Regions from separate parts of the Weissella soli genome, predicted to be linked through region 1. Evidence: predicted binding sites of a transcription regulator. Region 1 holds the regulator's gene; the other holds the start of a gene.

The links. The regulator HrcA, encoded in region 1, represses chaperone genes, less so after heat shock. The targets are predictions, from matches to a motif close to TTAGCACTCNNNNNNNNNGAGTGCTAA.
Region 2: the regulator HrcA is predicted to act here: its motif matches at 1,907-1,933, upstream of WSWS_RS01380 (co-chaperone GroES).

What each region holds. Positions count from the first base shown of each region.
Region 1 covers NZ_CP017326.1:1,127,086-1,131,517, forward strand. Annotated here, with positions in the region: gene dnaK (molecular chaperone DnaK) at 1-1,355, opposite strand, end outside; gene grpE (nucleotide exchange factor GrpE) at 1,483-2,040, opposite strand; gene hrcA (heat-inducible transcriptional repressor HrcA) at 2,056-3,078, opposite strand; gene WSWS_RS05405 (thiamine-binding protein) at 3,240-3,539, opposite strand; TPP riboswitch at 3,618-3,708, opposite strand; gene WSWS_RS08295 (hypothetical protein) at 3,720-3,848, opposite strand; gene WSWS_RS05410 (DUF2075 domain-containing protein) at 3,931-4,432, opposite strand, start outside.
Region 2 covers NZ_CP017326.1:285,419-289,850, forward strand. Annotated here, with positions in the region: gene WSWS_RS01370 (ABC transporter substrate-binding protein) at 1-848, shown strand, start outside; gene WSWS_RS01375 (peptidylprolyl isomerase) at 979-1,821, shown strand; gene WSWS_RS01380 (co-chaperone GroES) at 1,963-2,241, shown strand; gene groL (chaperonin GroEL) at 2,289-3,908, shown strand; gene WSWS_RS01390 (cold-shock protein) at 4,229-4,429, shown strand.

The sequences.
Region 1 (4,432 bases):
TTACGATCAATGTCGAACTTGACTTCGATTTGTGGAATACCACGAGGAGCTGCAGGAATGTCAGTCAATTGGAAACGACCCAAAGTCTTGTTGTCAGCGGCCATTGGACGCTCACCTTGCAAGACATGGATATCAACAGCAGGTTGGTTATCAGCCGCCGTCGAGAAGACTTGTGACTTTGAAGTTGGGATAGTCGTATTACGATCAATCAACTTAGTCATCACGCCACCCATGGTCTCGATACCAAGTGTCAAAGGCGTCACGTCAAGCAACACGACATCCTTAACATCACCGGTGATGACACCACCTTGAATAGCAGCTCCCAAAGCAACCGCTTCGTCAGGGTTGATTGAGTGGTTAGGCTCCTTACCAGTTAAGTCCTTAACGAATTCTTGAACTGCTGGAATACGGGTTGAACCACCATTTAAGATAACTTCATCGATATCTGAGTTCGTCAAACCTGCATCCTTCAAGGCTTGTTCAACTGAAACCTTAGTCTTTTCAACCAAGTCACTCGTCAATTCATTGAACTTTGCACGAGTCAATGACGTTTGGATGTGCAAAGGACCGTTGTCTGATGAAGCGATAAATGGCAAATCAATTGAAGCTTCAGTTGATTGTGACAATGTCTTCTTGGCAGCTTCAGCAGCTTCCTTCAAACGTTGCAATGCCAATGAATCCGCCTTCAAATCAATGCCGTTTTCAGCCTTGAAGTTATCAGCCAACCAGTCGATAACCTTGGCGTCGAAATCGTCACCACCCAAGTGTGTATCACCTGATGTTGACAAAACTTCAAAGACACCATCACCCAACTCAAGGATTGAAACGTCGAAAGTTCCACCACCCAAGTCGTAAACCAAGATCTTTTCATCCTTAGTCAAGTCATCCAAACCATAGGCTAGCGCAGCAGCCGTTGGTTCGTTGATGATACGTTCAACTTCCAAACCGGCAATTTTACCAGCATCCTTAGTTGCTTGACGTTGTGCATCGTTAAAGTATGCAGGAACTGTGATAACAGCCTTATCAACCGTTTCACCAAGATAATCTTCAGCGTACTTCTTGATGTATTGCAAGACCTTAGCTGAGATTTCTTGTGGCGTGTAGCTCTTGCCAGCAGCTTCGACCTTGTAACCAACTTCACCCATGTGTGACTTGATTGACATAATCGTATCTGGGTTTGTGATTGCTTGACGCTTAGCAGCGTCACCAACAATTTCCTCACCACCCTTGAAAGAAACAACAGATGGTGTTGTACGTGCACCGTTTGGATTAGTGATAACCTTTGGCTTACCACCTTCCAAAACAGCGACTGCTGAATTAGTTGTACCTAAATCAATACCAATAATTTTTGACATAATTTAAAACCTCTTTTTGAAATTTATATTTCGTGCTTCATTTTTCGTTGTTCGGTTCATGCAACGAATTCTAAGTCCAATAGTTGCACTCACAATTCGTTGCATGAACGCCATTTGTATTGCTGGGTTAGTTGTAAACAACTACCATTGCTGGTCGGATAACCCGATCATGCAAGACATACCCCTTTTGGAACACTTGGGCGATTGTGTCTGCAGGATGCTCATCATCGGCCGGCTGTGATTGAATAGCTTGGTGGACATTTGGATCAAACGATTCACCTGCCACACCAACAGCCTTAATATCATTTTCTGCAAGGGCACTAACCAGGTTGTTGTAAACAATTTCAACGCCAGCCTTGATTTGTTGTGCGGCCTCATCCGCTACTTCAACCGCGAGGGCCCGTTCCAAGTTATCAAGCGCTGGTAACACTGACTTTGCCAATTTGGAACTAGCATACTTCAGGGCCGCTGCTTGTTCTTTTGCAAACCGACCATGCATATTTTGCATCTCCGCTTCGGCCCGTAAGAACTTGTCATCAAGTTCATCATACTTGGCTTGTAACTCTTCAAGAGGGTCAACTTCGACAATTTCTTCTGTCGTAGTTTCAACTGTCTCAGCTTCTTCAACCTCAGGCCTTACCTCTTCTTGAATTTCTTCATCGACTGACTTTTGATCTTCCGCCATGTCAACACCTCTTTTCTAATAGTATTCTTTTAATTCACTGACAAGAGTTTCACGAACTGTCGCGAGCAAAGTGACCACTTCTGAATAATTCATATTGGTGGGTCCAAGGATGGCGATTTCACCGGTACCATGATTAGGTACCCGGTAGGAAGTTGAGGCCAAGCTATATGGCGACAACAAGTCATCATCATTTTCAGAACCAATTTGAATCATCACACCATCATTTGCAGCGCCAATGACCTGACGCATTTGTGCTGGTGATTCAAGGAGTTGGTACAATGCCTTAATATCTTGCAGATTGGTATCCGTTGTAAAATCAAAGACATTTAACCGACCGCCAATAAAGACGGTATCTTGTATTGAACGAGCCAAAATATCCCCAAATAATTGTAGGAAAGCAGCTGGTGTCCGAATAGTCCGCTCCAACCCAAGTGGTAAATCACCACTCAAACTTTGCAAAACCACTCGAATCGGCTGACCGACTAATGTCTGGTTGATGTTACTGACCAAAGACTGCAAATCAGAACTACTTGACCCCGTTGGTAATCGGAAGCTCTGACTCGTCACCTGACCATCACTAGTCACAACAATCGCCATGTTTTGCTGACCATCAATTGTGACAAGCTGGAATCCTGACAAACGTACGTCTAAGGCTTCCGGCTTCAAAGCAACCACTGTGTAACCTGTCACTTCAGCTAGTATGCGAGTGACCTGTCCCAACAAGTCATCAACTTGTTGGAAACGATGGTTGAACACCCGCCGCAACTTCACCTCAAGCTCCGTTGGTAATCGCCGTGACTTCATCAAGAAATCAACATAGTACCGATACCCCGTTTGCGAAGGGACGCGTCCTGAGGATGTATGTTCCTTTTGTAAAAGTCCTTGATCCTCAAGATACGCCATTTCGTTACGAATTGTGGCTGAACTGACCGGCAACTGTAACTCTGCCAGTAGCGTCTTTGAGCCAACTGCGCGGCCAGAACGCGCATAGTCCGCAATGATCGCCATCAATATTAAACGTTGACGTTCTGTTAACATTTGCGCGCCTCCTTGTTAGCACTCTTGTTTCTTACTTGCTAACATTTATTATAATACACACATCAAAGGACCTTGTCAACACTTTTAGCACACTTTTGTTCAGAGTGCTAAAAGTAAGTTAAACAAAGGCACCAAGCGTCACCTTGGTGCCTTTGTTTAACTTACTTACGATATTTATCTAATTTCTCATCAGTCGTCAAAATATGTTTCTCAGGTGCATACGCCAATTTAATGTAATTATTGATCATTTCAGCACCGGCTGCGACACTTGCTGCTTGAATGGCTGGAATCAAGGCCACCAATTGATCCAAATCACCTTCAATTGTCGTTTCAAAGGCACCGACCTCATAATTCAATCCACTTGCATCAATTGCCGCAATCGCCGCATCGACGATTTCAAGTAACTTAGCCGTGTCAGTTGTATTTGGTAACACTTGAATTGCCATTGCTGCATTTGCCATTTTATTCTCTCCATTCCATGCTTACGCATATAAAAAACTCATCCCTAGACCATAAGTCTAGAGATGAGTTTTCGATATCATCTATTAAACTTACTTCCCTACGCAAATGTTAATTTGATCAGGTTCAAAGGGTTCATCTCAACCATTGCTGGTGCCCCTAGTAAAATTTATTTTTATTGACTACTTAGCCGCATTTTCTGCGTAATACGCAAACACAGCTGTAACAATTTCTGCTGATTGCTTATCTTGGATCAATAGGTCAAGCAAGTGGCCCTGTGTTTCTTCTAATAATTCTTTACTATATGCCATGATGGCCACCTCTATCTGTCATAATATCTATATTGTAGCACTATTTTGCCGACTTTTTAACCAATCTGATGCTATTTGTGTTTTAACGCTTCTGTTGATATAAGTCCACTAACCGCTGCCGCAAATCATCATCATACGCTGTCAAATACAAGCCAAACTTACCACGCTTCATCAACACATTCAGAACGTTAGCAATAAACTCCTTGTACTGGGCTTCTGTAAATTTCATATCAGAGCGCTTTTTAAAAATTTCTTTGTGTGAATACTTTGACGGAATAATGGTCATGGCATCCGTCTTTGCATCATAACCAAAAGATGGCCCAATAATCATCCCCACATAATTCAAATCAAACCCCTGCAAGGTGTAAATTGTCCCCACTTGGTCAATTGAGTATTCCCGCTTAGCCCAGTGCATGCGTTGTGGATCCCACTCATCCCAGGGCTTTGAAAAGGTATCCATCTCGACATTATGCCGGCCATCAATCCGGGGAAATCCTGAAGTAGCTACCACGCGTGATAACCCAACTTCTTTATTTTTTAATTTAATTTGTTCATATAAAGCACCGGCTGTGTCAAACACTTCA
Region 2 (4,432 bases), 840 kb from region 1:
TCAAGCAAGGTGGCACCAACTATGATTTGACAGTGCCGTCAGATTATATGATTGCTAAGATGAAAGAAGAGCATTTGTTGGTCCCTTTGGATAAGTCGAAACTGACCAACTACAAGTACTATGACAAGCGTTTCTTGAATCAATCATTTGATAAAGGTAATAAGTACTCACTGCCTTACTTCTGGGGGACGCTCGGAATTGTCTATAATGACAAGTACGTGAAAGCCTCTGAAGTGCAAACTTGGAATGATCTATGGGATGCCAAATGGAAAAACTCAATCATGTTATTAGATTCATCACGTGACATGATGGGGATGGCGTTGGCATCAAATGATGATTCAGTCAATGCCACTGATACAGCCACGCTGGCAGCGGCTAAAGGTAAATTGGACGCATTAATGCCTAACGTGAAGGCCATTGTGGCGGATGAAATCAAGATGTACATGGTGCAAGATGAGGCAAAAATTGCGGTTGATTACTCTGGTGAAGCAGCCACGATGATTGATGAAGATTCACATTTGCATTATGTTGTGCCTAAAGGCAATGGTAATATCTGGTTTGATAATATTGTGATGCCAAAGACGGTCAAGAATAAGAAGGCTGCGTATGCCTTTTTGAATTTCATTTCTGAGCCTAAGAATGCTGCGCAAAATGCGGAGTATGTTGGGTATGCAACGCCCAACAAGGCGGCCTTTGCGTTACTGCCAAAGGCATTGCGCAATGACAAGCAATGGTATCCAAGTAATCAACAAGTTTCAAAGTTGACAGTTTATCAGAATCTCAGTCCGACATTGACGCAAACGTACAATGATCTGTTCTTAGAGTTCAAGATGTCGACAAAGCATTAACCTTTAAGTAAAACAAAGTGGTCAGGACATCATGATGTGCTGACCACTTTTTTAGCAGGACGCTGAGGCTTAAGGTTTTTCCACCAAGATTCGGTATAATAGAAGGTATTGAAAAAGCTAGGAGTGACTCATGAAGAAAGATAATGGACTATTTATTGGTCTCGGCGCCCTTGTTTTGGTCGTCGGATTGATCGCAGCTGCCCTATTGACGACCTCGTCAAATGACGCAGCCACAACCTCATCAAGTTCGTCAGCAGAATCGACAACTTCAACGCGGCAAACGGAAAGTAAGGCCAAGTTGGACAAGGAGCCGTTGCCACAACTTTCGACAACGGTGGCTGATGATGAATCTGAGGTCATTTTGCATACGACGGCCGGCGATGTCACGATTAAGTTGTTTAACACCTACGCCCCTTTAGCTGTTAAGAATTTTATTGTTCATGCTAAGGCGGGGTACTATGACAATACGACTTTCCATCGTGTCGTCAAGGATTTCATGATACAAGGTGGGGATCCACAGTCAGCCAAGAATCCAGATGCTGACACAGTTGGTTCAGGTGGTAAGTCAATTTATGCACCGGGTCAATCAAACGCTGATAAGTCAATTGACTCAGGTACTGGTTTCAAGAATGAAATTAGCTATAGTTTGTATAATATTCGCGGTTCATTGGCCATGGCTAATGCCGGGACTGATACAAATGGCTCACAATTCTTTATTAACCAGAATAGTGATGACGTACAATCACAAATTAGTAAGAAAGTTTATCCATCAAAAATTTATACGATCTACAAGCAGGGTGGTAACCCAAGCCTTGATGGTAGTTACACGGTCTTTGGCCAAGTGATTAAGGGCATGACTGTCGTTGATAAGATCGCATCGGCAAAGGTGAAAACAAATGCCAGTGGCGAAAAGTCAAAACCAACGTCACCAGTAAAGGTTACCTCAATTACAGTCGTCAAAGAAGCGGAATAATGTCTGTGACACAGCAAATTCAGAAAATGAATTTGCTGTTTTTTATTGCATTTTTAAGTCAGTATGCTAATATTATATATGTAGCTTAGCACTTGATATTAGTGAGTGCTAATAAAATCTTATTGTTTGGAGGATTGCATAATGTTGAAGCCTTTAGGAGATCGAGTAGTGATCAAGGTTCAAGAAGCGGAAGAGCAAGTAGTTGGGGGTATCGTCTTAGCTTCAAATGCGCAAGAAAAGTCAGTTGAAGGTACAGTGGTTGCCGTTTCAACACAAACAATTGGTGATTTCAATGCACCAACTGCTGTTAAGGAAGGCGACAAGATTGTTTTCGACAAGTTTGCCGGGAGCGCAGTGAAGATTGATGGTGAAGACTACCTGGTTCTGCATGAAAAGGACATCATTGGTGTACTTGCCTAAAACGTTGAATATAAATAAATAATTAATTAATCGAGGTGTAAACGAAAATGGCAAAAGAGTTGAAGTTTTCAGAAGACGCACGTTCAAAGATGCAAGCTGGGGTGGATAAGCTTGCTAACACAGTTAAGACGACTATCGGTCCTAAAGGCCGTAACGTTGTGATTGAGCAATCATTTGGCGCACCAACCATCACTAATGATGGGGTGACGATTGCTAAGTCAATTGAGTTGGAAGACCATTTTGAAGATATGGGTGCCAAGTTGGTTGCTGAAGTGGCCACCAAAACTAATGACATCGCTGGTGATGGTACAACTACAGCGACTGTTTTGACACAAGCCATCATTAATGAAGGTTTGAAGAATATTACCGCTGGTGCTAATCCAGTTGGTGTCCGTCGGGGAATCGAAAAGGCAACCAATGCAGCTGTTGACGCATTGCATGACATGTCAAAGACAGTGTCAACAAAGGAAGAAATCGCCCAAGTTGCCTCAATTTCAGCGGCTGACGAAGAAGTCGGGGCATTGATTGCCGAGGCCATGGATCGTGTTGGTAATGATGGCGTGATCACCATTGAAGAGTCAAAGGGTATTGAGACAACGCTTGATGTTGTTGAAGGTATGCAATTTGATCGTGGTTGGATGTCACAATACATGGTTTCAGACACGGATAAGATGGAAGCCAACTTGGACAACCCTTACATTTTGATCACGGATAAGAAGATTGGTAATATCCAAGAAATTTTGCCAGTGTTGCAACAAGTTGTTGAGCAAGGCCGGGCAATGTTGATTATCGCTGATGATATCACTGGCGAAGCTTTGCCAACCTTGGTCTTGAACAAAATGCGTGGTACCTTTAATGTCGTTTCAGTGAAGGCCCCTGGCTTTGGTGATCGTCGTAAGGCACAATTGGAAGATTTGGCTATCTTGACGGGTGGTCAAGTGATTACAGATGATCTTGGCTTGGCCTTGAAGGATGTGACCTTGGCACAACTAGGACAAGCTGCTAAGGTGACTGTTTCAAAGGACAATACGACGATTGTTGAAGGTGCTGGTAGTTCAGATGCTATCGCAGAGCGTGTTGCCCAAATCAAGGCCCAAATTGCCGAAACAACTTCTGATTTTGATCGTGAGAAGTTACAAGAGCGTTTGGCTAAGTTAGCTGGTGGTGTGGCAGTCATTAAAGTTGGTGCTGCTACCGAAACTGAGCTAAAAGAGCGTAAGTATCGCATTGAAGACGCTTTGAACGCCACTCGTGCGGCGGTCGAAGAAGGGTTCGTTGCTGGTGGTGGTACTGCCCTGGTTAACGTTATTCCAGCCGTTGCTGCCTTGTCAGAGACGGGGGATGTGCAAACAGGTATTAACATTGTTAAGCGCGCCTTAGAAGAACCAGTTCGTCAAATCGCTGAAAATGCTGGTTTGGAAGGTTCTGTGGTTGTTAACAAATTGAAGGAGCAAGTACCAGGCTTTGGATACAACGCGGCAACGGACGAGTGGGTTGATATGATTGCGGCCGGAATTGTGGACCCAACCAAGGTTACCCGTTCAGCTTTGCAAAACGCGGCTTCTGTTTCAGCCTTGTTGTTGACGACTGAAGCCATCGTGGCTGAATTGCCAAAGGATGATGCTGCTCCTGCTATGCCACAAGGTGGTATGCCAGGTATGATGTAAGCAAACGATAATTGATAGACGTGTTCGTCGTTAATCGACGGAGACGTCTTTTATTATTTAGCCGTTTTTCGGGTCAATGCCGATTGATTTAAAGTCAGTCGTATGATTAAAAAATGGCTAGACTCTTGCTATCAAACGGTTTAGCCACCTTTGAACAAAAAATTCAAAACAAATTTCAACTTCGTACTAGCTTTTATGAATTGTAGGTGTTATACTAAAAACAAGTTAAAAAGAGTTTTGTTTTAATGTTTTAGAGATGTTTGGCAGCCGATTTTTGATTTATAAATTTTTATTGGCGAAATGCCAGGAGGTTCTATCACATGGAACAAGGAACAGTAAAGTGGTTTGATTCAGAAAAGGGATTTGGTTTCATTTCTCGCGAAGCTGGTGACGATGTATTCGTTCACTTCTCAGCTATTCAAGGAGACGGCTTCAAGGCTCTTGAAGAAGGTCAAGCTGTATCATTTGAAGTTGAAAACGGTAACCGTGGCTTGCAAGCCGCTAACGTTACTAAGTTGTAATCA